Regions from separate parts of the Viridibacillus sp. KH_047 genome, predicted to be linked through region 1. Evidence: riboswitches for the same ligand, from Rfam matches in the RefSeq annotation. Region 1 holds a riboswitch; each other region holds the start of a gene.
What was found. A riboswitch is a leader RNA that binds a small molecule or an ion and turns the genes downstream of it on or off. The one in region 1 is predicted to bind cobalamin.

Region 1 (7,636 bases):
TTACTCGGAGGGAAAATAATGAACGCAGTAGAACAAGTGCAACATGCGATTAAAGAAGCGCTTCTTGCAGCAGTATCAAAAGCAGGTCTTTTAGAAGATACATCAACATTGAATATACACTTAGAAACACCAAAGGATAAGACGAATGGCGACTATGCAACTAATATAGCTATGCAACTTACAAAATTAGCCAAAAAGCCACCACGTGCAATCGCTGAAGCTATTATTGAAAACCTTGATACTACAGGTACTGCTATTGAGAAAATCGACATCGCAGGTCCTGGTTTTATGAATATTGTGCTACGCAAAGACTATTTAGCGGAAGTAATCACAACTGTTTTAGCGCAAGGCGCTGAATATGGACGTTCTCAAGCTGGCGCTAATGAAAAAGTACAAGTTGAATTTGTATCAGCTAACCCAACTGGTGACCTTCACTTAGGACATGCCCGAGGAGCATCTGTAGGGGATTCATTATGTAACGTTTTAGACTTTGCAGGATATGATGTCTCACGTGAATACTACATCAATGATGCAGGTAATCAAATCAATAATTTAGCAGCATCTTTAGAAGCTCGTTACAAACAAGCATTAGACTTAGAAGCTACTATGCCTGAAGACGGTTATCATGGTCAAGATATTATCGACATCGCAGGTAAACTAGCTGCTGATTTTGGTGATTCGATTCTAAGTAAGTCAGATGAGGAGCGCTTTGAATTTTTCCGTGAACATGGCTTGAAATTAGAGCTTGGTAAATTACAAAAAGACTTAGCAAACTTCCGTGTAGACTTTGACGTTTGGTATTCTGAGACATCACTTTATAAATCAGGTAAAGTTGAAAAGGCTTTAGAAAAACTTCGTGCGAATGGTCATGTATTTGAAGAAGAAGGCGCTACTTGGTTCCGCTCGACAACATTTGGCGACGACAAAGATCGCGTACTTATAAAAAATGACGGCTCTTACACATATTTAACACCAGATATTTCATACCATGAAGATAAAATTCAACGTGGCTTCACTAAACTTATCAACATTTGGGGAGCTGACCATCATGGTTATATCCCACGTATGAAAGCGGCAATCGAAGCACTTGGTTACGATCGTGACACATTAGAAGTTGAAATCATTCAAATGGTGAACTTAATGAAAGACGGCGAAAAAGTGAAAATGAGTAAACGTACAGGTAACGCGGTTACTTTACGTGAACTTGTTGAAGAAGTCGGCTTAGACGCAGTACGTTACAACTTTGCAATGCGTGCGGGTGATTCACATATGGACTTTGACCTTGACCTAGCTGTTAAGCAATCAAATGAAAACCCTGTATACTATGCACAATATGCACATGCTCGTATTTCTTCAATCTTGCGCCAAGCAAAAGAACAAGGCTTAGCAGCATCTGAAGAACATTTAGATCTTCTTAATGCAGAGAAAGAAATTGATGTCTTGAAAAAAGTAGGGGACTTCCCACAAGTTGTTGCGGATGCTGCGAAGAATCGCACACCACACCGTATTACTAACTACATTCAAGAACTAGCAGCAACTTTCCACAGCTTCTACAATGCTGAAAAAGTATTAGATGCTGACAATAAAGATCGCTCAGAAGCACGATTATCTCTAATTACAGCAGTTCGTACAACAATTGCCAACTCACTAAAACTAATTGGCGTATCAGCACCTGAGAAAATGTAATTATAAAAGGAACCTTTTTGCTACAGATGCCGAATAAGCTGATGAAACTAAGAGGTACTTATAAAAAGACTATTCGCACTGAAAAAGTGTGGAATAGTCTTTTTGTTTATATAAAGAACAGATGAAAGATAAAGAATGATTTCGGCTAGTTAATGAGAAAATGGCTAGACTTCATCGATTTATGTCACAAGGTATTATTACTAATAATTCCATCAAGCCTATTAACAACTTGGACAAGTATTTAATTTTCTGTATAATTGTACAAGATGTAATAAAAAATTGTATATGTGAAACATGTTGGTTCTTTACTTTGATTTAGTAAAGAGAAAAGGGAAGTCGGTGCAAATCCGATGCGGTCCCGCCACTGTATGTGTGAGCAAGTCGTAATTTGTCACTAAAGCATAGCGCTTTGGGAAGGCACGGCAAGCTGTGATCACGAGCCAGGAGACCTGCCAACATGGAGACCACCAATTAGAACTACGCGGATAGAAATGGTGTCAGTAAAAGTGCATTTTTGAGTACTGCTATGTATAAATTCACTGTCATCGTATCTCTCGTCGTAAAACGAGAGATTTTTTTTATGAAAAAGGAGGAAATGTAAATGAAGAAAATATGGCAATTTAGTTTAGTGTTTGCTTTAGCACTAGGTGTGTTAGTAGGCTGTGGCCAAACGGATGATGCAAAGAAAAAGGAAAATAGTGAGCCAGCAACAGAGCAACAGGTAGCAGGATATCCATTAACAGTGACTGATGCACTTGGCAATGATGTGAAATTTACAGAAGCACCAAAGAGCATTATTACTCTAGTACCAAGTAATACAGAAATTCTTTTCGCGTTAGGATTAGAAAAAGAAATTACTGCTGTATCGGATAATGATGATTATCCTAAAGCTGCAACGAAAAAAGAAAAAGTCGGTGGGATGGAATTTGACGCCGAGAAAATTATTAGCTTAAATCCAGAAGTTGTATTTGCACACGAAACACTTTTAGGTACTTCTGAAGCAGGTCTCCAACAATTACGTGATGCTGGATTGAAAGTTTTTGTTGTAAAAAACGCTGGAAATTTTGATGAAACGTATAAAACAATTGAACAAATAGGTCACATTACTGGTAAAACGGATGAGGCTAAGAAGATTACTGATGATATGAAAGCAAGAGTAAAAGAAGTGCAAGCAAAAGTAAAAGATGTAAAACAAAAATCCGCATTCGTCGAAACATCAGATGAACCTGATATTTACACAGCAGGTAAAGATACATTTGTGCAAGAAATGTTTGATCTAGCTAATATTAAAAACGTCACAGCAGATCAAACAGGTTGGTTCAAAATTGACCCTGAAGAAATTGTGAAACGTAATCCAGATACAATTATTGTGAAATACAACCATGTAAAAGATATTGTTGAGAAGGTGAAAAAACGTCAAGGGTTCGATAGTATCACAGCTGTTAAAAATGATGCAGTTGTTCAAGTTGATGCGAACTTAACAAGTCGTACAGGTCCTCGTCTTGCTGAAGGCTTAGAGGTCATTGCAAAAGCAGTATATCCAGAGGCTTTTGAGTGAAGAAAACACTTTTAGGGTACATCATAGCCATTTTGATTTTAATTGTTAGCATTTGGCTAGGTGTATCAATTGGTTCTGTTAAAGTACCAATTAGTACGTTATGGAATACGGCAGCGGATCCAACAGCAACGAATATATTGTGGAAAATACGCATGCCGCGTGTTGTGCTTGCAGGTTTAGTAGGAGCCTCACTGGCAATTGCGGGTGCGGCTTTCCAAGGATTGCTGAAGAATCCTCTCGCCGATCCGTATACGTTAGGAGTGTCATCTGGTGCCTCGGTAGGTGCTGTGGTGACGCTCTTTTTCGGCATTTCGACCCCTGTTTTTGGTATATATACATTACCAGCCTTCAGCATGCTAGGGGCCTTATTGGCGATGATGGGTGTGATGGCTTTTGCACGTTTAATCGATCGTACTATGAAAATGGAAACACTGATTTTGACTGGTATAATCGCTAGTTCGTTTTTAGGTTCGGTTATTTCATTGCTAATCGCCTTAACAGGTGATGAGTTACGGCAAATCATTGGGTGGCTTATGGGAAGCGTCTCAATGCGCGGATGGCCGTATGTCAAAATGGTGTGGCCTTTTGTACTCATCGGTTCGTTTTTATTATGGTTAAACCGTCGTGAATTAAATGCGATGTTATTTGGAGAAGAACGCGCCAAGTATCTTGGTGTTGACGTGAAGAAAAGTAAAATTCTGATATTAATAGGCGGATCTATGTTAACAGGTGCTGCAGTTGCAGTGTCTGGAACAATTGGCTTTGTTGGACTCGTTATACCGCATATGACACGACTTTTATTTGGCGCAGATCACCGTCATTTATTACCTTTATCGTTTTTAAATGGAGCATCATTATTAATTGTTTGTGATTTAGTTGCTCGTACGATTATTTCGCCAACAGAGTTACCAATAGGTGTCATTACTGCACTTATTGGTGCGCCAGTATTTTCATATATCTTTTTCCGACAAAGAAGAACGAAAGGTGCGTAAGTATGCTTACTGTAGAAAATATTACTGGTGGCTATGACGCCACCAGGCCAATAGTTCAAGACGTTTCGTTTACCGTGAAAAAGGGCGAAATTCTTGGCGTATTAGGACCAAATGGTAGCGGCAAATCCACATTGTTAAAAGTGATTAGTGGTATCTTACCTTCCACAACTGGTCAAGTACTCATTGAAGAACAAAATATTAAACATTTCTCACCGAAGGAATTTGCGCGCAAAATGGCTGTTTTACCACAGCTTCATGCCCATGCATTTTCGCATACAGTACGTGAGACAGTAGCTTTAGGACGTTATCCACATCAAAATAGTTGGTTTTCGACATGGTCAGAACAAGATGAAAATGCAGTAAAAAAAGCTATGAAGCAAACGGGTGTGGATAGCTATGAACATACAAACCTCGAATTTTTATCAGGTGGGGAGCAACAACGTACATTTGTAGCACAAGCACTTGCTCAGCAAGCTGATATCTTACTTTTAGATGAGCCTACGAATCATTTAGATATTGCACATCAACGACAATTGCTAGATATGATTCGTATAGAAGCAGTGCAAAATGGTTTAACAGTTATCTCTGTTTTTCATGATATGAACTTAGCTTCACTTTATTGTGATCGCCTATTGTTAATGGAAAAAGGACATGTAAAAGCTATTGGAGAACCACATGAAGTGTTGAAAGAACAGCAAATTTTAGAAGTATATAATACGCGTGTTTCAAGTTATCCGCATCCAGAATTGCCAAAGCCACAAGTAACACTAATGCCAACAGCTACGGATGAACGTGAATCCTATATAGTGACAAAAGAACAATTCAAAATAAGAGATGAATTTGTTGAGCTTCGTACGGAATTTCCTTTAAAAACCGTTTCCTCAGCTGTTCACAATGCTGGTTTTGGATGGTTCCAATCATTTGTTAATCGTGCAGTTGATTTGAGTTATATGTGTGCGGATGCACAGGAAGAATTAAAAAGTTATCTTGAACAACATAATTTTTTGCCATCTAATACGGTGGCTATGATGACTGCAGTTGCAGCCAAGCATGTTGTTATTCGTGAATTTTCAAACACAACCGGAAGTATTATTGTTGCAGTTACAGCTGGTGTTGGGAATGCAGTAGATGTTTCAAGGGCACATGAAAGAGTGAGTAAACCGTATATTGGAACGATTAATACTTGGGTCATTATTAATGGGAAACTAACAGAAGAATCCTTTATGCAAGCAATGATAACGGCAACTGAAGCGAAGGTAAAAGCAATGCACCAAGAAGAAATCATGGATCCAATATCCAATACGATTGCAACTGGTACATCAACAGATAGTCTACTAATTGCTGCGACTCAAAATGGGACGTTTATGGAATACGCGGGACCTATCACAGATATTGGAAAGTTGATTGGTCAAGGGGTTTATGAAACAACAGTTACGGCACTACAAGATTACAAACGCGCCAAGAGAAGGTTATAAAATGTTAGCACATATAATCGCTTGTACGATTGGAATAGCCTTAGATTGGTTAATAGGTGACCCACCGAAAATGCCACATCCTGTACGCTGGATTGGCACACTAATAGCTAAACTAACAGAGCGTTTGAATAAAGGGGAGCATCGTAAATTAAATGGGCTTTTACTTGTCTTAATTATAGTAGGTTTAACAACTGTAATTACCTTTGCTGTAATTTATTTTGCATATTCTATCAATGTTATTCTAGGTATTTTTGTAGAATCAATATTAATAGCTATAGGTTTAGCAGGGAAAAGTCTCAAACAAGCAGCAATTGAAGTGTACGATCCACTTGCATCAGGAGATTTGCAGGAAGCCCGTATGAAGTTATCTTGGATTGTAGGGCGTGATACAAATCATTTATCGGTACCTGAAGTAACGCGAGGTGTAGTAGAAACTGTGTCTGAAAATACGAGTGATGGTGTAACAGCACCACTATTTTGGGCGTTTTTATTTGGCGGTGCTGGCCTATGGATGTATAAGGCAGTTAATACGCTTGATTCAATGGTCGCTTACAAAAATGAACGTTTCGCAGATTTTGGATACGTAGCTGCACATGTGGATGATGTACTAAATTATGTGCCAAGTAGAATGACGGGTTTATTGCTTATGCTTGGTACAAAAAATGAAAGTGGAAAACCATTTGCATATCGCATGAAAGGATGGCTGCGTGATGCAAAAAAACATCCAAGTCCAAATAGTGGTTGGCTCGAAGCAGCTACTGCATATCAATTAGGCATTCAGCTTGGTGGTGTGAATAGCTATAAGGGGATTATCTCGAATCGTGCGAAAATGGGTGAGGGCCATTTTGAACTAGGGCCTCAGCATATTATACGTTCTATTAAGCAGATGCAACTTGTAACCATATTATTTTGGCTACTAATGGTCATATTAGGAGGGGTTTTCGTTGTCATTACCTAATCACGGGGCAAATCCATATCGTTTATATACACAGCTAGGCATTCAACCACCAGTTGATATATTAGACTTTAGCGAAAATGTAAATCCAGCAGGTGCACCGGATTTTATCAAAAATGATTGGGCCGATTATTTGCAATTATTGCAACGTTATCCTGATCCAGAAGGTGAGCCATTTCTATCTGCTGTCGCTAAATATCACGATATTTCTACAGAAAACATTGTATTAGGCAATGGTGCCGCGGAAATTTTCTCATTACTTGCGACATATTTCCGAGGAAATAATGCAATTATTTTACATCCGACTTTTTCAGAGTATGAAGCGACATTAAAAGAAAATGATGTAGAAATACAGCGTGTAGTTTGTGAAGATATCGTGAATTGGAAGTTACCATTAGACGAACTTCAACTAGCAATGCAAAATGCAGCTGTCCTATATCTATGTACCCCTAATAATCCGACAGGTGTATTACCTTCGAAAGAAGAACTTCAACAGCTTATTGAATCTGCAAAAGAAACGAATTGTAGTATTGTTTTAGACGAAGCTTTTATAGATTTTGTTGATGAAAATGCATCATTTATACAATCAGTAAAAGAAAATCATCAGGTGATTATTGTACGTTCAATGACGAAAATGTACGCAATTGCAGGTATAAGGCTCGGTTATATGGTAGCCGCACCTGAGGTAGCAAGTGCAATACGGAAGCTCGCACCTCATTGGCATATTAATGGAATAGCAGCAGTAATTGGCGCACGCTGTTTAAGTAAGGAAGAAGATACTTTCCGTCAGAAGGCTTGTGTTTATGCTGTGCAAATGCGTACGAGGTTCCAAGCATTTTTACGACAAAATCATTGTCTTGTTACGAACAGTGTCACTAATTATGTGAGCTTTCAATTGCCAGATACTGAACAGTCACAAAGTTTCTTTACGTATATGCTTGAGCGGGGCATAGTACTTCGACATACAGAA
Region 2 (7,636 bases), 990 kb from region 1:
GAATCATCTTCAACTGAGCGTGTAATTGCTAGCCCAGCTGCTCGCAAATTAGCTCGTGAAAAAGGAATCGACTTAGCATCTGTATCTCCAGTAGATCCTCAAGGTCGAGTTCGCGTACAAGATGTAGCCGCACATGGTACAGCGCCAGCTGCTCCTGCTGCAAAACCAGCTGAAGCACCGAAAGCTGCTACTCCTGCAGTTGATGAATCTCGCGTGACAGTTGAAAAAATGTCTCGTCGTCGTCAAACAATCGCAACTCGTTTACTTGATGTAAAACAAAGTACAGCAATGCTTACTACTTTCAACGAAATCGACATGACAAACGTTATGGCACTTCGTAGCCGTAAAAAAGATCAATTCCAAGAAAAGCATGATGGTACTCGTCTTGGTTTCATGTCATTCTTTACAAAAGCAGTAGTTGCTGCACTTAAAAAATATCCATACGTTAATGCTCAAATCGTAGGTAACGAAATCCACCTAAATAACTTCTATGATGTTGGTGTTGCTGTATCTACTGACGATGGATTAGTAGTACCAGTTGTTCGCGATTGCGATCGTAAAAACTTCGCAGAAATCGAAGATGCAATCGGTGGTCTTGCTAAAAAAGCACGTGACAAAAAATTACAAATCGCTGACCTACAAGGTGGTTCATTCACAATCACTAATGGTGGTGTATTCGGTTCATTAATGTCTACGCCAATCATGAATGGTACTCAAGCAGCTATCTTAGGTATGCATACAATCCAAAAACGTCCAATCGCTGTTGGTGATGAAGTACAAATTCGTCCAATGATGTACGTTGCATTATCTTATGACCACCGTATTATTGATGGTAAAGATTCTGTAGGATTCTTAAAAACTGTAAAAGAATTACTTGAAAACCCTGAAGATCTATTATTAGAATCTTGATTTATAGACTTAACTTAATGTAAGAAAGTAATAAGCCCTACACACCTTTTGAGAGTGTGCAGGGCTTATTTTTATTAGGTATAAAGAGAAGTGGGAATGGATGAAAAAATAACTTAATTCTAAGATTACAATCACGTTATTTTAACATTTGTTTTTAATGATGGGCAATGTTGCTTTTGTGAACAGGCGTAGATAGACAAGGAAGAAAGTACGGTTTCCTTCGAAGCAGTACTTAGTAGTTCTGTCGCTATACGCTGTAATTGATAGGTTTCAATAGTAGTCAATTTTTGTGGATTAATATGTCGTTCCATGCGATTCACCTCTTATATCTATTATAAGAACATTCGTTCCTTTATTCAAGGGGAATATGACAACAAAATCGGACAAATGTGATAAATTCTTTTATGTACAAAGGAAACTATATAGGAGTGAAGGTGAATTCGAAGCAAGGTAAACAAATAACATCAATGAGCTCAAGTATATTGCTTTCTATAAACTTATGGAGTGATAAAAATCATCGTAATGTTTCTTTCATTAATTGCCCCATTTGAATACTCAGTGTTCCTAGTTCTTCTATAATAGAGCTGAAGTCTTGTACTAGCTCAGCTTGTTCGTTTGAAGCGGAATTGATCTGACTCATGCTGCCCATTAAACCTTGTAAATTTTGTGTGATATTTTTCAAAGAATCTTCAATCTTTTCGGTAGCCGACTTTGTTTCTAGAGATAGTTTTCGTACTTCTTGGGCAACAATATTAAATCCAGCACCATGCTGACCTGCTCGCGCAGCCTCAATAGAAGCGTTTAACCCTAGCAAATTCGTTTGTTGGGAAATTGATTTGATAAAGTCTGTAACGCTATGAGAAGCTTCTGAATCAGCAAGAGCTTGGCGAGATTGAGCAGTAATTTCAGTACTTGTTGCTGCTAGCTCCTCTGAATGAGAGGCAACAAGATGTACTTTATCCTGTAAACCTATGACAGCATTTTGTAGATGCTCCATATAAGATTGTAACTTTTCTTGTTTCTCCATAGAAAATACTAAACTAAAAGCTCCAATTACATGACCATTTTCTTTAATTGGATATATATTCGTGTGAAGTAGTACCCCGTAAAATTCAGCAGGTATATCTCTCATAACGTTTTTCCCGGAGAAGGCTTGTCGCAATTCTTCAGTAATCTCCATAGTGTCACCAGTTTTTACGCCTAGATCAACTTTAGTTCCTGGAGATGCAAAGTAAACCTTGTTTTGATCTCGCTCAACAATACTTACAAAGATTTCATTATTAAATGCCATTTGTATGTATGGTGTAGCTTGTTTTAATACTTCTAATAAATTCAAAATAAAAAACCTCGCTTCTATATACTAGTTATCAGATATAAGTAATTTATATCTATAATTATTTCGTTTATAGATAAATTTAACTATATTTATCATATCTTATATTACATATAGAGTAAATATTTCGATTATTCAAAAGTAGGAAATTGTGAAAAAACTACTTTGTATCGACGAAATTAAAAGGGAAAATGAAACTACTTCTAAAAAACCTCTTAAAAGTAAGTGTAAATAATGTTGAAACTAATTGAGTAGTAAACTATTACAAAAAAATAAAAAGGTCGTCTTTTAAGACAACCTTAAAACTTACAATAATTTAATATCCGTAGTTGAATCATCGTCTTACCAATAGTCAGTAATGTTAGAAACATAACTCCTACTCCAACCGCTAAATAAAACATCGTAAACACTTTACCCAGATTTGTAGTTGCTGTGAGTGAAGTGTCTACACCACTTGGAATCAGACTAACAACACAAAAGTATATGGGATTAAGTATAGACCATCCTTCTACCTTATGGGAGATAAATGAACAGTTTTCAAAGAGTAGGTCTAAGTATCTGTGAAAGGTTGAAAGAATAATAGTATCAAACTATTTTTGGGATTTGTGCCCATAAAAATTTGATAATATGATATAGTGATTACAAATTGTAGTCTATACGATTCTTTTATTATTGATATTAATAAAACGACTATATTTAATGACGAACTCTCCGAAAAAACTATTGAGAGTGTTAATTACATTGAAAATATCGTTTTAAAAATTAGATTCCCGGAGGAATTAAGGTGAATAAAATGTTGAAAAAACTAAGCGTCATTTTCATGGCTATGATCTTTTTAGGTAGTTTAGCAAGTCCTATATATGCTAAAGCAAGTACTTCAAAAACAAAACAAGTTACGCTTACAGAAAAGAGTAGGTTGTTTACTAAGCAAGGTGGATATGGAAGAAAATCTACAGTACCTGCAAAAAAGAAAGTTACAATTATAAAAACAACTAAAGACAAATGGATGCAAACAAAAGATAAAAAGTGGATAAAAGACGGTTTTACTGGTGATTATATTTATCTTTCTAAAAAAACAACGACTTATAAAAAAGAAAAAGGATCGAAATCGGCAACGAAACTAGCAGCTGGAATTTATAAAGTGAGCACTGCAAATACAAATGGTTGGATCAAAGTCAAAAAGGGTAGCAAGTTATATTGGATTAAATCTGGTAAATTTGTAGATAGTTACATTGATTTAGGAAACAAAAAAATGCAAGATCAAATAGTTACTATTTTAAATAAAGAACGTGCAAAAAAGAATATGAAACCTTTAAAGCAAGATCCAAAGCTTACAAAGCTTGCGATAATTCGTTCATTAGATATGGAGAAAAATCGTTATTTCAGCCATACAAGCCCAACTTATGGAAGTTGGTCTAACCTCCTTAAAGGATCAGGTTATAACACATCTGCATCAGGAGAGAATATCGCGGCAGGTTATCCAACAGCAACGAGTTTCATGAATGGTTGGATGAATTCTCCTGGCCATAAAGCAAATATTCTATCACCTAATTATCAAAAAGTTGGAATAGGTATTGTTGTCTCTGGTAAAGGCGCTCAATATCCAACATATGGAACTCAAATTTTCGCGAAATAGTTATAAAACCCCCTCTTGTCCAAGAACATGAGGGGGTTTACTATTTTGATAACTTCTGAACTTTCTTCTCTTTTACATCATATTTTTTCGAATATTCAGTTATAATGAAGTGAATATTTATAAAGGGGTTTTCGATATGGTATTACATATGAAAGAGGTATGTTTGAAAAGAGAAGGGCAATGGATTCTAGAAAATATTAATTGGCAAGTAGAAAAAGGAGAGCATTGGGTACTTTACGGATTAAATGGAGCTGGCAAATCAGCTTTGCTGAATATGCTCTGTTCTTATTATTTTCCGACTAAAGGTGATTTAAAGGTAGTAGGAAGAACGTTTGGGAAATCCGTTTTAGGTGAAGAGCTTAGAAGAAAGATTGGCCTCGTATCGTCAGGATTACAACAAAAATTAAATCCCTATGATAGTGCATTTGAAATCGTTCTTTCAGGTGCGTTTGCTTCAATTGGTTTATACGAAAAGCCAACACCAATCATTCGAGAAAAGGCAATAAGCATATTGAAAAAACTAGGGAGTATTGAATATGCCGATCGTGATTATCAAACTTTATCGCAAGGTGAAAAACAAAGAATATTGATCGGTCGTGCATTAATGGATGATCCAGAGCTACTCATATTAGACGAACCTGCGACAGGGTTTGACTTCATAGCAAGAGAACAATTGTTAGAAACAATTGGTGAAATTGCGGCTTTAGAAAACGGACCAACAATAATATATGTCACACATCACGTTGAAGAAATTCTACCGGTTTTTCAGAAAACATTATTATTAAAAAAGGGCCAAGTTTTTGCTTCTGGAAGTACAGTGAATATGCTAACAAGTGAAAAACTTTCTGCATTTTTCGATATGCCAGTAGAAGTTATTTGGCAAAATAATCGTCCATTATTATCGAAGTTGAATTAAATTAACCTAAAAACTAGCTGTTGAATCTTATATAAAATTCAATAGCTAGTTTTTTTATAATGAATACAAATTATTTAGACTGTTTTTCCAATAACATGATAATCTTATCCAATTTTTCATTTAGTTCGGTAGATTCATTCTTTGGTGTTGTATTAATAATGATTCTTCTAACAAATAGCATAAAAGAAATCGTACCTAATAAAATTAAAGCTATTACAATAACAGTAATAAGCATATCCCCAACGTTAAACATGCAATTCCTCCCTTAATTATTCATGATACTAAAATAGTAATTAATCCGATTTTAACATGTTTAACAGGAATCATGTGCTTAACATATTGATAGATTCATCGATATATACAATTTCGATATAAATATACATACGCTTTTTCTTTATTTATATAATTATTTGATGTGTTATGAGTTGAATATCAAAAATTAATCAAAATACGATAGATTAATTTTCAATATTATGATAAGTTTATATTAAGTGAATATTGTATGCCAGAATTAGGTGTAGTACATACATAAAAGGGAATTCGGTGAAATACCGGAGCTGTATCCGCAACTGTAAATGCTGATGAAATAAGGAAATACCACTGTTTTATACGGGAAGGTCCTTAAAGTAAATTGATGCATAAGCCAGGAGACCTATCTAATTCATAGCGTATATCTACTCTTCGGAATAAAGTGAGATTACGGCAAAACAATCTATATTAGACAATACTGTTGTCCTATATTTCTTTGTATTTATGCTATTTCTCTATGGGGAAATAGCTTTTTTCATTGTTAAGAACTTTTAAATTTCATCATTTAAAACATAAGTGAAAGTTATTTTGTCGATTAGCATGAAAAAGCCGAATTCCGAATCCAACAAACCTTAATAAAATCGGAGGAATTCAAATGTCGAAACGTTCATTCAGTATGATGTTAGCTTTTGTTATGCTACTTTCATTACTATCGCCGTTTACAGCTCAAGCTGAAAATATTACGGTAGTAAACAATGAAGACAATGCATCTCAAACAACATCACCACAAGTAATCAAAGAAAAACTAGTGAACTCACTAGAAAAGGCAAAACAATATTATATTACTAACAACCAAACTATTAGTTCTAGGGTAATTAGTTCCCACAGTGGCTACTGGTCATTATCAGCAATGTATGCACTAGGTATGGATATTAAAAACTACAAGTGGGCAGAGGGCTCAGAAGTTACAAGTGAACAATCTTATTGGGTAAAACCTAAAACGGCTGCTTCAAGCACTTCAAATGAAGACGCAGGTACTATTATAGGTGCTTATATTTTAGGGTTAGATCCTACCAACCTTGGACAACGCAACATTGTTGAAGATTTACAAAACAAACAAAAGGCTGATGGTAGCTTTTTCACAGCATATGGTGAATCTTGGGCATCAATTGCGCTAGGATTAGCAAATGCAGACTATGATAAAGCCAAACATTTAGAAGTAATTTTAAAGAAACAAAATAATACAGGATTATTCTCTGGATTTGGTTCATCTGATGACTTAGATGTAACAGGTTGGAATTTAACTGCATTAACGCTATTAAATACTTCTGATAAGTCGAATGAAACAATTAATGAATATATTAAAAAAGCGGTAGATGGTATTCATGCAAAATATCAAAAAGATGGTTTTGTTAATAATACGAACTCAATGGCAAGTATTATTATGGGACTAGCAACAGCTGGAGAAGATTTAACAACGGACAAATGGAGTTATGAAAAAGACGGTAAAAAAGTTAATATTCTTGAAAAAATGATTGATGATTACCAATTAGAAGACGGTTCATTTAAATGGATGATCAAAGATACTAAAACAAATTTAATGGCGACTGAACAAGTAATCATTGCTTTAGCAGACGCATTGAATGGGAAATCAACATTTGCAAGATTAGCAGCTGGGGATGTACCAGATACTAATCCACCAGTAGAAAATCCAGATACTGATGGCCCAACTGAACTTACAGTGGGAACAATTTCAAACAAAACAACTTTAGTAACTGGAACAACAGTAGCAAATGTAAAAGTCTCAATATATAATGGAACTAAATTACTTGCATCAACAAAAGCTAACAGTAAAGGAACTTTCACGCTAAAGATTCCAGCACAAAAGGCAAATGTGAAATTAGTCGTAAAGACTACAGACGAAGCTGGCAATGCTGGTGTAACAAAAACAATTACTGTATTAGATAAAATTGGACCAACGAAACTCACAGTGGGGACAATTTCAAACAAAACAACTACTGTAAAAGGGACTACAGAAGCAAAAGCAACTGTTTCTATTTATAAAGGCTCTAAACTAAAATCAACAAAAGCGAGTAGCAAAGGCAACTATACACTGGAGATTCCAAAACAAAAAGCGAACGTAAAATTAGTCGTTAAAACGAAAGATACAATTGGTAATAAAGGTGTAACAAAAACAATAACTGTAAAAGATAAAATTGCACCAAAAAAACCAACAGTATCTAAAATTACATCGAAAACTACAAAAGTAAAAGGTAAAACTGAAGCAAAAGCAACAATTACAATATACAATAGTAAACATAAAAAAATTGGCTCAGCTAAAGCATCAAGCAAAGGCAATTTCAGTGTGAAAATCAAAAAACAAAAAGCAAATACTAAACTATCAATTTACGCAAAAGATGAAGCAGGAAATAAAAGCAGCAAACTGAGCGTGAAAGTAAAGTAATGGTCATGTGAGAAAGGGCAGTCCTAAAAGTCGGTAAAAACCGGCCTTTTAGGACTACCCTTTTTTTATTTGGAGCTGTCTAACTTGATTATTGTTTTGAAGAAGCTTAAATTACGTAAAGGGTTTTGG
Region 3 (7,636 bases), 1.5 Mb from region 1:
AGACGTTTTACCTTTTAATACATACACTTTTGCACCTTTTTCAGCTGTCCCTGTAACTTTACTAGTTGAAATTGTTACTTTTTTTACTGATGGTGCTTTAGGAGCGGTTTTATCAGCTACTTTTACTGTGTATGCTTTACTCTTATTTTTAGCTGCATCTGTGACATAAATTTTCAATGTTGAATTAGCTTTTTGCTTTTTGATTGTTAAAGAGTATGTGCCTTTCGTAGATGCAGTTGTTGAAGCTAGTAGCTTAGAGCCGTTATAAATCGTAACTTCCGCGCCTGCTTCAGCTTTGCCTTTAACAATTGTTGTTTGATCACTAACTATATTAGCTGTTGCAACTACTGGTGCTGTAATATCTTTAACAACTATTGAGGCATTGTTACTTCTTACACCATCAGCATTTTCTGCAATTGCAATAATATTGCTTCCAGCTGCTTGCTTTTTAATTGTTACGGAGAAATTCCCTTTAGCATCCGCTTTAGCTTTGTTCAGTAAATTATTGTTATTGTAAATATAAACAGTCGCATTCGCTGTAGCTTTTCCTTTAACAACAGTTGCGCTATCACCAATAGAATCCACTACAGGTGCAGCAATATCTACTGCGTAGAACTTGATAGACTCTGTAGCATCAGACATATCATAAATACGATTTTTTCCATTTTCAAAGCGATCATATGCAGCAAGTGCACGTAAACCTTGCTCCGATGACATTAGGTTTGGAATTTTAAGTGATAAACCGCTCTTTAATCCACCCGTAGCACTATCTACAAAACTTACTAGGTTAGAAACAGCCCAGTTACCATCACCTTTAATGAAACGTGGATCCGTCTTTGGATTTGTTTGATTAGACGATAAATTGATGATGAATTGAGATACTGTTTCAGGGCTGTCACCTTTTGCCCATTCTGAGTAGAATCCAGCTTGTTCACCTAATTCTTTGCCTAAATAATCATTTGCTTTTTCAACAGCTGCTTTTACCTTGGCATCATTTGTATAAGGTGCTAAAGTAGTAGCCGTCATAGACGTTGAATCTTTATCAGACCCATATGCTAGAGCCCACGCAAATGACCCATCTTCAAATTGATCTTTTACTAAATCATTTACTAATTTCGTTCTTGTAATCTCTTCGTATTTCGCTTCATTTGATAAATCATAATTTTTCGTATCAATAGCGTTTAAGAAATGAAATTTATTCCCATTAGTTAATTTTTTTGCTTCTTCAGTAGCCAAATATGTATCATACATGGACTTAACTAGATCATAGCCCCCAACATTACGTGGATCTTTGTTGATAGCTGTTAATGCAATAATGACTTTTGAATACTTACCAACGTCTTCAGAGATTTTGCCGTCTTTACTTTTAATCTCGTTAACAAGATTGTTGTAATAAGTTTCATAGTATTTAGATGGAACTGGAATGCTAGAACGAGCGAAATCTGTTACATAGTCTTCATCACCGAATGATGGGTTAGGCACTTGTTGCAGTAAAAATGCCGCTGTTGAATTTAAAACGTTCTTATAACTAACATCTTTCGCTGGTACTTGAACTGTCGCTGACGTATTTTCTGCAGCGTTTACTGTCGACAACAATTGTCCCGGTAGTTGTGAAAAGGCTAATAAACTTGCCATACCGATTGGTGCTACCCATTTTCTTACCCATTTACTTGTGTACATGTTGAAATCCCCCATATCTTTTTGTGAATTATTTCGAGTTTTTACTTCAAAAGGATAAACATATATATAAAAGGGCAAAAAAATATCCCTTTACACAATGTAAAGAGAATTTGGACGGCGAAATGCCAAAAAAATGTACAATTATACACAAAAAAGGCCTTCGATGCTCCAAATCTCCCCCTCGAAGATTGAAACTACATTATAAAAGCAGGTCTCCTGGCTTGTGTATCTATTTACTCTTGTCCCTTCCCAGCGCATTTAACATGCACCAGTGGTTCGCAACAATTTCATCCACACTTACAGTAGCGGGGCTGCATCGGATTTACACCGATTTCCCTATTAGCTTATGATGAACATAAGCACTCTTATAAGAAATATTTAATTGTCTATTCATCTAAAGTATTTCATAAAAGTATTAGAATGTAAATTATTTTTTTGTATTTTAGTAAGATTCAGATTTATTCCGCTTAAAGTCATAAAAAATCAACAAAACCCTACCTGTTTTAGCAACGGGTAGGGTTATTATAAAATTGCTATGGCATCAGACTTCGTAATCACCGCTTCCCTTCGTATGTTGATTGAATGCGTTTAATTGCTCTACTGTTAAGTTTCTCACGTAAAGATAAAAATTCATCGACTCCATACCATAATTTTCACAAGCTAGACAGTACGTTTCATAACCTTCTCTATACATTTCCATATAAACCCTCCTGTTATATAACAAATTAATTATTTTTTATTAATATATAACAGTTAGAGTTATCTGTCAATTAATTTCACAAAAATTATTAACCGATTTTTCCACAAAAAAACACCAAACTTTATAATTGAAAGTTTGGTGTTTCCCTATTAAATGATCGATTTTCCAGTATTAACTTTGTCCTTCGTAACAAGACTTACTACAACAAATGCTACTAAGGATAAAATAATCGGTAACGTAACCGTATGCATACCGAATACACTTGGCATTATTTGATCAATGTAGATATAAGATGAAATCCCGATAATCATTGATGCAATCGCACCGTATTTGTTTCCGGTTTTCCAATAGAGACCGAATACAACCGGCCATAGGAATACAGATTCCAATCCACCAAAAGCAAATAAGTTCAGCCAAATAAGTAAATCTGGTGGGCGTAGAGCTACTAGTACAACTGCGATACCAATGATAGTAGTGACATAGAAACTTACTTTTTTTATCTGTGCATCTGATGCAGTTGGTTTTATATAGTTTAAGTAAATATCTTTTACTACCGTAGAACTTACTAAAATAAGTAAAGCATTAACGGTAGACATAATGGCTGCCATTGGAGCAGCAAGAACAATTCCCGCTAAGTAAGGTGGTAATACTTTTAGCGTCAGTAAAGGCATCACTTTATCGCCTATTTCTACGCCTGGTAATACCGGACGTGCTAGTACACCGATTAAATGCATGCCAAACATAATTGTAGCAAGTGCAATTGTGCCAATAATAATGGCTAAATGCATGCCTTTTGAGTTTTTATATGACATTGCACGAACGGCAATTTGAGGTAAGCCAATTACACCTATCCCAATTAAAATCCAAAATGTCGATACGTATAATGGCGTTAAACTACGATCTGCCCCATATGGAGATACAAGATTCGGATTTTCAGCGACTAAATCACTCATTATATTTGAAATTCCACCACCAGCAATAACCGTTGCGACAAGTAAAATGATTGTTCCAATGAGCATTACAGAACCTTGAACTGCATCCGTTAATGCTACTGCACGGAAACCGCCAATAATCACATAAATTAATACAGCACCTGCAAAGATAAACAATGCAGCAGAATAGTTTAAGCCTGTTAATGACTCAATTAATCGCGCCCCGCCAATCCACTGAGCTGCCATAGATGCAAATAAGAATAAAATAATACTAACTGCTGATACAATGACAACTGTTTTACTTTGATATCGTTCACGTAAAAAATCAATTAGTGTTATTGCTTGATACTTACGTGCAATAATTGCAAATTTTTTACCGAGAATCATTAAAACGAAATAACCTGCTGGTAACTGTGCCATAGCCAAAAGAACCCAACCGAGTCCTGTATTATAGGCAACACCTGGTCCTCCTATAAAACTCCCCGCGCTACCGTATGTCGCCAACATTGTCATCGCAAGTAAGAAACCACCCATTTCACGTCCGCCAAGGAAATATTCTTGCAAGAACGAATTTGATTGCATAACTTGGCGATTTGCCCATATTCCAATTCCAAATATAAGTACTAGAAAAACCACTAATGGAATAATCACTTGCCATTGTATCATTTGAGTTCACCCTCCTCATCGTCAAATGGCACATCTTTGAAGAGGAATTTAATAACGAAAACTATTAGGATGACCATAAAAATAGTACCTGCAATACAGCTATAGAAAAACCACTCTGGAAAACCAAGTACATATGTATAAGAAGACGGATCTCCTGAGCCCATCCCATAAGCAAAGCCAAACCAAATACTAAAATTGATGATTACAAGAATCACCCCAATGATGGCCTCACGATGCGCAATTTTAAATCGCTTATCATTCATATAACAATCTCCTTTATGACGAATCACAACATATTAAAAATAAGTTGCTTTTATAATAATACGTTCTCATTAAAAAAATTGAAAGTATAGAGTTTAGTTTACATAATATTATTATGTAAACTAATGAAAAATACATATTATGTATATAAATATTTAATTAACATAAATAAGAATAAAAACTACAATAATTTGATTCCGAAGTATCTAAGAGTAGCCTATTTACTCAAATAGATTGAGAGGTTTAAGAATGAATAGCTATAAAAACAACAAAAAGGTCACTACAAGACGAAATTCAACATTATCTAGAACAAGTTAGAGGTGGCATCCCATTCGGCGCTGAGCAAGCTAATAAGTAGTTCATAACTCTAGCTCTGAACCTAATTAATATTGAACTTAGATTACAGTTTTGGCACAGTATTATAAGCAAAAGGTATATAAAAAAGCGCCTCCAAGTTAGCTTTCTAACTTGGAGGCGCTTTAATAACTTAAAGTATGCTTAATTTATCATCTTTTAAATCACTAATGAACATACAACCGGGTCCGTGCGTGATCATAATAGCTGGTTTACTTTCCATCGCTACTGCTTGAGGCGTAACACCACAAGCCCAAAATACTGGAACCTCGTCTTCTTTAATCGTTACAGCATCTCCAAAATCAGGAGTATTCACATCTGTAATCCCAATTTGGCTTGGATCGCCAATATGAACCGGTGCACCATGAACATCTGGAAAGCGAGAAGTAATTTGTACAGCTCGTATTGCGTCAGCATGTTTCATAGGACGCATACTAACAACCATTGGCCCTTCGAAAATACCTGCTTTTTCGCATGGGATATTCGTTTTATACATAGGTACATTACAATCTTCTTCAATATGTCTTACTGGAATTCCACTTGCAAGAAGTGGCGTTTCAAAAGTAAAGCTACACCCTAATAGGAAACATACCATATCGTCTTCCCAATAATCTGTAACATCGGTTACTTCTTCAGTGAAAACACCATCACGATATATTCGATATCTCGGTATATCTTTGCGAATATCTGCGCCAGCAGCAATAGAGTTAGGTGTAAATGACCCAATATCGGTTACATCCACTAGTGGACAAGATTTTGGATTGCGTTGACAGAACAACAAGAAGTCATACGCATATTCTTTCTTTAAAATCACTAAGTTTGCTTGTGTATAGCCTTTTGCCATTCCCGCTGTTGGTCCAGTCCATTCACCATTACGAATTAATTCTCGAATAGCAGCTGGAGCCAATGTATCAAATCGTGTCATCATAATTCCCTACTTTCTTTACTAGCTAAATAGTTTAGGTAATTCGACAATAAGTGTACGTACGCTAAGTACAGCCATAACGACAACAACAAAGATACCAGGAATTGTTAACCATATCGGATGCTTATAATTACCAACAATCTCTTTTTTATATGCTGCGATTAATAATGTTCCAAGTGCAAGAGGTAAAATTATTGCATTGATTGCCCCTACAATAACAAGAATCTTAACTGGTTTACCTATGAACGCAAATGTAATAGTCGAGACAATAATAAAGGCGATAATTACCCAGTTATGATACTTTTCAATCATTGGGTGGAATGAACGAATAAATGATACTGATGTATAAGCAGCGCCTACTACTGAAGTAATTGCAGCAGCCCACATAATAACACCAAACATACGGTAACCAATTTCACCTGCAGCTAATTTAAAGACAGAAGCCGGTGGGTTAGCAGGGTCAATTGCCAAACCTTGATGTACTACACCCAATACAGCTAAAAACAATGCTACACGCATAATACCAGTAGCAGCAATACCTGTTACAGAACTTTTCGTTACATCAGGTAAAGATTCTACCCCTTTAACTCCTGCATCTAGTAAGCGGTGACCTCCGGCGAAAATAATATATCCACCAACTGTTCCCCCAACTAAAGTTACGATTGAAAGAATATCAATTTTTTCTGGTGTAAATGTATTAGCTAATGCATCACCAACTGGTGGCGATGTTGTAAAAGCAACATACATCATTAGTAAAATCATGATAAAGCCAGCTGCTTGTGCAACCTTATCCATCGCTTTACCTGCTTCTTTTACAAGGAAAATGAAAATTGCAAATACTGCACTAATAACTGCACCCATAATCGGATCTAATCCGAGCATGGCATTTAAACCTAGACCAGCTCCTGCAACGTTCCCTATATTAAATGCTAGACCACCAATAACAATCATGATGGCTAAAACAAGACCTAAACCAGGAAGTACTTTGTTGGCAATTTCTTGACCACGCATACCTGATACTGCGATGATACGCCAAACATTCATTTGAGCGAAGACATCTAAAATAAGTGAAACTAGAATAACAAAGGCAAAACTAGCGCCTAATTGTTGTGTAAAGACCGTCGTTTGTGTTAAAAATCCTGGTCCAATCGATGATGTTGCCATAAGGAAGGCAGCTCCTAATAAGACGCTACGTCCTACTTTCTTTCTGCCTTGCCCTTGATCTAAGTTGACCTTTGTCATATGAAAACCCCTTTTTATACGTGAAATGCTTGAACGTTGATGTTATTTTTCTCCAATGTGTTTCGAATATATTTTGCAAATGCAAGAGCATGTACTCCATCCCCATGGATACAAACAGTGTCTGCTCGCAATAATACTTTCGTTTGTTGTTGAGACTCAATATAACCTTCTTTGACCATTGTTACGACTTGATTTACAGACTGTTCCTCGTCTGTTACTAAAGCATCTGATTGTGTGCGTGAAGTAAGTGAACCATCCGCTTGATATGTACGATCAGAAAATACTTCATGAGCTGTTTGAAGACCAAGTTTTTCTCCTGCCTTCGTTAACTCACTTCCAGCTAATCCGAATAACACAAGCTCAGGTGAGACATCATAGACAGCTTGGGCAATAGCCTCAGATAATGCCTGATCTTTCGCAGCCATATTATATAATGCTCCGTGAGGTTTTACGTGCTGCATTTTCTCTCCACATGTAGATAAAAACCCTTGTAGAGCACCAATTTGATAGACGACCATGTCATAGCCTTCTTGAGGAGTAATTTGCATTGGGCGTCGTCCAAAGCCATTTAAATCAGGCAAACCAGGATGGGCACCAATTTTCACACCTTTAGCAATAGCCATTTTAACTGTTTCCCTCATCACTGTTGGGTCTCCTGCATGGAAACCACATGCTATATTAGCTGAAGTAATATAATTTAAAATTTCTTCTTGTTCCCCTAGTTTGTAATGACCAAAACTTTCTCCTAAATCGCAATTCAAGTCTACATGAAACATTTTCTCAGCCCCTTACTAATTCAAAATTGATTTAATGTTAGTTTTTCTAACAACAAAATTTATATTATCACTAAATCATTATTCTGAAAACATTTATTTT
Region 4 (7,636 bases), 130 kb from region 1:
TCAAATAATGGATATTGACCCTTTTCTTTTGCTAATTCCATTGATGCTTGAATTGTTAAATAAGCAATTTGCTCATAAAGCTTGTCCGCAAATTCAACAGACTCCTCTGATTCCCATGCAATGCTCTTCAGTGCCAATAAATGATGCCAACCGAATGTACCAAGACCAATTCCACGATATCGTGCATTGGTGCGTTCTGCTTGTGGAACAGGAATACGATTTAAGTCGATAACATTATCTAACATGCGCACTTGAATTGGGATTAATCTTTCTAAAGCCTCAGCAGGGACAGCTCGTCCAAGGTTTATAGATGATAAGTTACATACAACGAAATCTCCAGGTTTGCGGCGCGTTACAATAACATCATCTTCTAATGTAATTGATTCGAACTTAGTAGCGCTCATGTTTTGGAAGATTTCTGTACATAAATTACTTGAGTAAATCATACCTTCATGTTTATTAGGGTTTTTACGGTTTACTTCATCACGATAGAACATGAATGGTACGCCAGTTTCTAATTGGCTACGCATAATACGTTTCATGATATCAATTGCTGGTACAGCTTCACGTGTTAATATCGGGTTCGCTAAGCAAGCTGCGTATTTTTCACGGAATGATCCTTGTCCACGCTTTTCGTCATAGTAATCTTCTAGATTAAAGCCCATTACTTCGCGAACTTCATGCGGGTCAAATAAGTGCCAATCTTCACGTGCTTCAACAGCCTCCATGAAAATATCTGGTAAGCTTACGCCTGTGAAAATATCATGTGCGCGCATACGTTCATCACCGTTATTTAATTTTAAATCTAAGAATGGGAATATATCTTTATGCCAAATATCAAGATAAATAGCAATCGCGCCTTGGCGTTGACCTAATTGATCTACTGATACTGCTGTATTATTTAGTTGTTTAATCCAAGGAACAACACCGCTTGATGCCCCTTTGAAACCACGAATGGATGAGCCACGGCTACGTACTTTCCCCATATAGACGCCGATACCACCGCCAAATTTCGAAAGTGTCGCAACATCAGTATTTGAATCATAAATACTTTGTAAGCTGTCATCCACTGTATCAATAAAGCAACTTGATAATTGACCATGTGTTTTACCTGCATTTGATAATGTAGGAGTAGCAGTCGTCATATATAAATTACTCATTGCCCAGTAGGATTCTTTAATTTTCGCAAGGCGATCTGTTTTTTCATTTTGCATTAGTGTCATCGCTATAATCATCCAACGCTCTTGAGGCAATTCGATTGGTGTTTTGTCAAAATCTCGAGTTACATAACGATCCAACAGTGTTTTCAATCCGATATATGTAAAGATTTCATCACGTTTGGGTTCAATCATTAAGCCAATCTCTTCAAGTTCCTGTTTTGTATATTCTTTTGTTAAAGCTGGATCATATAAACCTTTTTCGACAAGCTTCTCAACTTGTTTAGCAAATGCTGTGTATACCTGTCCTACTTCTAATTGGCGTACTGTAGATGCTTCTTTATAAACACCCGCCAATAATAAGCGAGCTGCAACGAATGTCCAATATGTGTCTTCTTCATCTAAAAAGCTTAACGCTTCTAGGCTCATCGCCTTCGTCCATTCAGCATCAGTGCCTTCTGGATTCTTATTTTCCCAGCGTTCTGACTTTCTAATAAGCTGACTAATTTCCTCTCTACCAAACTCTTCCTCTAATTGAGATAATAATATTGCTCTTTCATATGTCATTAATTGGACCATATCGTCGTCTCCTTTTTTACAAATATAAAAAGCGATGAATCTGCCTTCTTCGGCAGAGCCATCGCTCTAGGTTTTAAAATTGGAAACAGGCGAAATCACAACAAAAAAATACTTTTAAAATCAAAAGTAAATTGTTTAATGTAAAGTCTCTCGCTTCCACTTCTCAACCCCCGAAGAAAGTGTCGTCATGCGAAAAAGGCAGGTCTACTGGCTCATGCATCATCCAACTGTCACCCTTCCCAAGCATTGCTCAGTGGTTCATTGACAGTTGTCCGCATTCACAGTTGCGGGGACAGCTTCGGTTTCTCTACCGAATTCCCTTTTAAACCGTATATGGTACCTTTTTTCGCTCACATACTATATATTGTGTTTTACTGATTAATCTAATCTAACATATTGTGTTCCTGTCAGACAAGTGGAAATGCTAAATTAAAGTAAATGAAAGCAAAAGACCTACGAAAAATGTTTTATTATTTCCTATAATGTCTATTTTTATTTTTAAAAACAGGATGTTAGGATTGTTTTTAAAAATAAAATAATAAAGAACTACCCAAAAATCTATTTTGGGTAGCATAAAATCTATTTTAGTAAAAATTAGTCGTCTTCATACTCTTTTTCGAAGTCTAGAATAGCACCAGTTTTAGCATCAATTTCTAATTCGTATTCGTACATACCATCTTTAACTTCAATTTCATAAACGCCGTCTTCTTCATCTAATTCAATTTTAGTAATTGTCCCTTTTGCTTTTGTTAAAGCAATTTGAGAAGCTTTTTGCTCACCAATGAAAGGTGTTGCTGGATTATTTGGTGTTTTTGTAATTCTTTCTTTATCAGTAATCATAACTTTCCCAGTTATTGCATCGACATCGATATCATATTCATAATCGGTAGTTAAAATCTCAAATTCATATACTCCATCTTCACGGTCATACTCTGCTTTTTTCACTGTACCATTAACACTTTTTAATGCAATTGCTTTTGCTTCTTCAATACCTATTACTTTATTAGGTGTTGAAGGATTTGCTGTATTTCCAGTGTTAGGAGTACTTGGTTTAGTAGTTGTGATTACATCGTCAGCTACTTCTGATTCTTTTTTAAGTATTTTCCCTGTTTTTGCATGAATTTCAAATTCATATTCTGTTGTGCCATTAATAATTTCGATTTCGTATACGCCATCACTTTTATCTAATTTGGCTTTTTGTACAGTACCGCCGACATTATTTAAAGCTATTTGTTTCGCTTTTTCTAAACCAATTACTTTGCCAGTTACTACTTTTTTCGAAATCTTCTCTTTTTCTTTTTTCACAATTTTCCCTGTGTACGCATTGATATCAAAATCGTATTCATACCCAGCTCTAATGATTTCAATTTCGTAAATACCATCTTCTCGATCTAATTTGGCTTTTTTGACTGAACCTTTAACCGATTTTAATGCTATTTCTTTCGCTTTTGCTAAACCAATTACATTTTTATTATTTACTGTATTAGAAACTTTTGTTGTTTCTGTTTTCTTTTCTAGTAACTTTCCCGTTTTAGCATCTAATGTTAATTCGTATTCTTTACTTTTGCCTCGTACATCAATTTCATATACTTGAACACCTTTTTCTTTGTCCAACTCTACTTTATATACTGTACCTTTTACGTAGCTAAGTGCTTTTTTCGAAATTTCTTCTGAAGATAAAATTTTACCTGAGTTAGTTTGAATACCCGCTGCCGCAACTACTCCAGAGACTGCAAGTGATCCTGTAATTGCTAATGCCGTAATCATTTTTTTCATAATTAATTTCCTCCTCTTTGTTGATACTTATACTTTACACATTGAAAATGAAAGAATAAGGAGAATAACATTAGAATTTGATGAGAAATTATTAATCCCACGTAGTCGAAAGAACTTTGCCGGAAATAGCGTGAATCTGAAAGACTGCATCTTTGTCGTTATCTTCAATCTCCACTAAATAATAACCCCCATCACTCGTATCGTAAAAGGAAACTTCATCGACAGTTCCATTTAGTTGTTTCTTAGCAATAGTAATCACTTCTTCTTTAGATAAGAGTGGGGAATTTTGCTCTGCATCTGCTTGAATTTCTGATAAAACTTCACCGTTAATTGCATCTATTAATAAGTTAATACGCTCTCTCCCATTTACTAATTCTATTTGGTATACGGGTTCTTCCTTATTTGTATTGAGTGAGATTTTTTTTATATTCCCAACATATTGTTCTTTTATAATTTTTCGTATTTCAGTTTCTGGTAGATAGTTTGAATCTTCTTTAACATAAGATTTAACAGGCGCCATCTGCAGAATTTTACCCGATTCTGCATCAACATTGAGTTGATAAAGCTTGTTATTTCTTTGAAGCTGCACACGATATTGATCGTTTATAGTAAGGAAGGAGATAATTTCCCCTCCATACATCGATTCAATATTATTATAAATTTCTTCTGTTGTAAGAGGTGTTTCTTTCGTCAGTTTATTCCAAATCATGATACTAAGAATAGTCGCAATAATAATGAGTGTCACAATGAATAGTATTGATAGTTTTTCGCGGATACGCATATCATTGTTCCCCCTCATTACTATTTTCAAATCGCAAGACGATTGTAGTTCCTTCACCTAGTGTACTTAATACAGTGATGTTGATAGCTAAACGCTCAGCAATTTCATGTGCAATTGCTAGTCCTAAACCCGTACCACCTGTTTTGCGATTGCGGTCCTCACTAACACGATAAAAACGATCAAATAAATGAGGAATATTCTCTTTAGCAATGCCTTGGCCGAAATCTTGAATACGGACGACGAATTGCGCTCCTTCTTTTGCTACACTTACATTGATTTCACGTTCACTATAATGGCGTGCATTTTCTAAGAATATAAAAAATAACTGTTTTAGCTTTTGCTCATCAGTTTTTGTTATTGCGGGCCCTTTTCCTAGTAAGTTAAATTCTCTCCCGTATGCTTGATACATTTGATGTAGTGTATCCTCTAATACTTTATGAATATCAACTGCTGTTATTGTTAGTGGAATATGCTCCTTATTTTTAGCTAATTCTAGCATTTGTTTTATCATTTCATTCATACGAATAGACTCACTTAAAATTGCTTGTACGGCTTCATTTGCCACTTCTTTATTATCAAAACCACGACGTTTTAATAGACGCGCATAGCTTTCAACTACAGTTAAAGGTGTTTTTAATTCATGAGAAGCATTCGATACGAAATGCTCTTGTTTACGATAGTTTTGCTCCAACTGGCACATCATCTCATTAAATGTACGACTCATTTCAGCCATTTCATCTCGGCCATCATTTTCTACATTTATTTTTTCAAAAGTTCCTGACTTTTGGCTTTCCTGCATCGTAGCAATTAGCCGATGAATTGGTTTAGTAACAATGCTCCCTAGCGTCATACTTGATAGTACAATAGGAATTGTCGCAAGAATTGTTACACCAAGTAAGACAAGTCGTAACAAATCTAAATTTCGTGCTACATCCTTCATGGACTGTAGCATTTGAATATGCACCACCGAACCATCAACCCAAATTGCGGGCATACTCATTGATAATACTGGGATACCTTCGTATTTTTTCACTGAGTATCTTTTATGCTCATCAATATCGGGATGATACTCCTCAATACCTTCAGTAGATTGTACAGTAATGAGTGTTTTTCCATTTAAATCAACGGCTCTTATAGCCCCCCTAGGAGGAATATAGGCACGTAATATCGTAGATGGGTCATTTACGTTACTTGTCTGGCTAATAGACGTTACAAGCTCTTTTGACTCGGATAACAGTTGATTATACTCTGTGTCATAGGCCATTTTTTCATATAAGAAATAAATTCCGATCATCGTAAGCACCAGAATAATCAACATTACAAGCGACGAGAAAACATGAATTTTCGTCTTAAGCTTCATTCACCTGCTCCTTTAATACATAACCGACACCACGGACTGTTTGAATAAGTGTTTTTTTACTTCCTTTATCAACCTTTTGCCTAACATAACGGATATAAACATCCACGACATTGGTATCCCCATAATAATCATAACCCCAAACAGCATCTAAGATTTGCTCACGTGAAAGGACTTGCTTTGGATGCTTGATTAAATAAAGCAACAATTCATATTCTCTCGGAGTTAAATCAATAGAATGACCATTTCTTTTAACTTCACGTGTCTTTTCATGTATAGACAAGTCTTTATATTCGTGAAAAAATTCATCCTGCTCTTCAGTGAATTCCTGTTGTTGTGGTTTAAAACGAAGTGTAGCGCGAATTCTCGCTAGTAATTCATCTATTTCAAAAGGTTTTGTCATGTAATCGTTCGCGCCAAGATCCAGTCCCGTCACTTTATCTTCAACATCGCCTTTTGCAGTGAGCATAATAACAGGTGTATTAAATTCTGTGGCGCGAATTCGCTTCAATACATCCAGCCCATTCAAACCTGGAAGCATTATATCAAGTAGGAGGAGATCCCACTGCTGTTCACGGTATAATATAAGCCCATCTGTGCCTGTATGAGCAATTCCCGTTTCATAACCTTCAAATTCTAATTCTAGTTGTAATACACGTGCAATTTTTTCCTCATCTTCTATAATTAAAATGCGCTCAGCCATTATTCTCACCAACCGTTTTTTATTTCCATATTATCATGTCATTATGAAAATTCCATGAGAAGGACTATACGATATACAATTTTTTTATATAAAAAGAGCCTACCCTTTTTTAAAAAGGTAGACTCAATTTTTATTAAAATACGATAATTGCTAATACAATCGCTAAAATAATTCGATAGATGGCAAATGGTGTTAATTTTATTTTATCGATAAGTATTAAGAAGAATTTAATCGATAATAGCGCAAAAACAAAGGCACTGACGAATCCTACTGCGTAAAATCCAATATAGTCCATCGACATGTGCTGCCAGTTTTTCAAAACAGATACTAAACTAGCACCAGCCATGATTGGCACTGCCATGATAAATGTAAAGTCCGCTGCCGTTTTATGATCTAAACCTAATAATACCCCACCTGAAATGGTCGCACCTGAGCGTGAAAACCCTGGCCATAATGATAAACATTGTACTAAACCAATCTTTAACGCTTGACCGTATGAAATTTTATCTAAAGTAGTAACTGACGGTCTTTTCGGCCCAAATTTATCTGCAACAATCATTAAAATCGCTCCAGCTACTAAGCTGAAAATAACCGGTTTTACTCCAAACAAATAGTCATCAATATAATCTTTAAACGCAAATCCTAAAATAACTGCAGGTAACATTCCTACAATAACATGTATTAAGTTAAATTTACGATTTGCTGGTTGACCTTTAATTTTATACAGACCCACTAAACTTAATAATCGCTTCCACATGACTACGACAACCGCTAAAATAGAGCCTAACTGTACGACAATTTTAAATGTATTAGCAGAATACATTCCTAAAAATTCTTCGGTTTTCAACCACATATCATCTACAATGATCATATGTCCTGTTGATGACACGGGTGCAAACTCCGTCATACCTTCTACTAAGCCCAGTATAAGAGCCTTTAATAATTCAATAAAGTCCATAATATCTCCTTATTCTTTTAATAATTGAAATGCCGAATCCTCACGCCATTTCTAGCTAAACTATCATACCACAATATACCTCATTTAACTTTTACCATTATGTTAAAAATCACTTACAAAACTCTACATCTACAACCCACATTTCTGAACGGCTATTCGTCCGAATTGGTGGTCCCCAAAATCCGAACCCTGATGACACGATTGTATGCGTTGTTGCCTTTAATTTATACCCATAATCGTGTTCGAACGTTTTTCGTGTAATGTATTGATTGGGCCACATTTGTCCTAAATGTGTATGTCCTGATAAATGTACATCTACACCAAG

Region 2: it holds a riboswitch for cobalamin, as region 1 does, so the genes downstream of both, AC3IS5_RS13510 (Ig-like domain-containing protein) here and AC3IS5_RS18270 (ABC transporter substrate-binding protein) in region 1, are expected to answer to the same signal.
Region 3: it holds a riboswitch for cobalamin, as region 1 does, so the genes downstream of both, AC3IS5_RS11040 (Ig-like domain-containing protein) here and AC3IS5_RS18270 (ABC transporter substrate-binding protein) in region 1, are expected to answer to the same signal.
Region 4: it holds a riboswitch for cobalamin, as region 1 does, so the genes downstream of both, AC3IS5_RS18835 (ribonucleoside-diphosphate reductase subunit alpha) here and AC3IS5_RS18270 (ABC transporter substrate-binding protein) in region 1, are expected to answer to the same signal.

Annotation. Positions count from the first base shown of each region.
Region 1 is NZ_CM174479.1:3,724,997-3,732,632, reverse strand. It holds gene AC3IS5_RS18280 (YwiB family protein) at 1-19, shown strand, start outside; gene argS (arginine--tRNA ligase) at 19-1,686, shown strand; cobalamin riboswitch at 1,968-2,157, shown strand; gene AC3IS5_RS18270 (ABC transporter substrate-binding protein) at 2,288-3,244, shown strand; gene AC3IS5_RS18265 (FecCD family ABC transporter permease) at 3,241-4,236, shown strand; gene AC3IS5_RS18260 (adenosylcobinamide amidohydrolase) at 4,239-5,711, shown strand; gene cbiB (adenosylcobinamide-phosphate synthase CbiB) at 5,713-6,669, shown strand; gene AC3IS5_RS18250 (pyridoxal phosphate-dependent aminotransferase) at 6,656-7,636, shown strand, end outside.
Region 2 is NZ_CM174479.1:2,734,692-2,742,327, reverse strand. It holds gene odhB (2-oxoglutarate dehydrogenase complex dihydrolipoyllysine-residue succinyltransferase) at 1-909, shown strand, start outside; gene AC3IS5_RS13540 (hypothetical protein) at 1,041-1,220, opposite strand; gene AC3IS5_RS13535 (methyl-accepting chemotaxis protein) at 1,424-2,245, opposite strand; gene AC3IS5_RS13530 (ion channel) at 2,542-2,766, opposite strand; gene AC3IS5_RS13525 (CAP domain-containing protein) at 3,036-3,878, shown strand; gene AC3IS5_RS13520 (ABC transporter ATP-binding protein) at 4,015-4,794, shown strand; gene AC3IS5_RS13515 (DUF4083 family protein) at 4,865-5,047, opposite strand; cobalamin riboswitch at 5,291-5,469, shown strand; gene AC3IS5_RS13510 (Ig-like domain-containing protein) at 5,699-7,507, shown strand.
Region 3 is NZ_CM174479.1:2,208,005-2,215,640, forward strand. It holds gene AC3IS5_RS11040 (Ig-like domain-containing protein) at 1-1,680, opposite strand, end outside; cobalamin riboswitch at 1,870-2,062, opposite strand; gene AC3IS5_RS11045 (hypothetical protein) at 2,222-2,380, opposite strand; gene panF (sodium/pantothenate symporter) at 2,530-3,975, opposite strand; gene AC3IS5_RS11055 (YhdT family protein) at 3,975-4,241, opposite strand; gene AC3IS5_RS11060 (putative hydro-lyase) at 4,727-5,518, opposite strand; gene AC3IS5_RS11065 (NRAMP family divalent metal transporter) at 5,540-6,760, opposite strand; gene AC3IS5_RS11070 (LamB/YcsF family protein) at 6,775-7,536, opposite strand.
Region 4 is NZ_CM174479.1:3,853,770-3,861,405, forward strand. It holds gene AC3IS5_RS18835 (ribonucleoside-diphosphate reductase subunit alpha) at 1-1,736, opposite strand, end outside; cobalamin riboswitch at 1,917-2,095, opposite strand; gene AC3IS5_RS18840 (PepSY domain-containing protein) at 2,331-3,512, opposite strand; gene AC3IS5_RS18845 (PepSY domain-containing protein) at 3,604-4,293, opposite strand; gene AC3IS5_RS18850 (ATP-binding protein) at 4,295-5,653, opposite strand; gene AC3IS5_RS18855 (response regulator transcription factor) at 5,643-6,353, opposite strand; gene AC3IS5_RS18860 (undecaprenyl-diphosphate phosphatase) at 6,487-7,311, opposite strand; gene AC3IS5_RS18865 (metallophosphoesterase) at 7,421-7,636, opposite strand, start outside.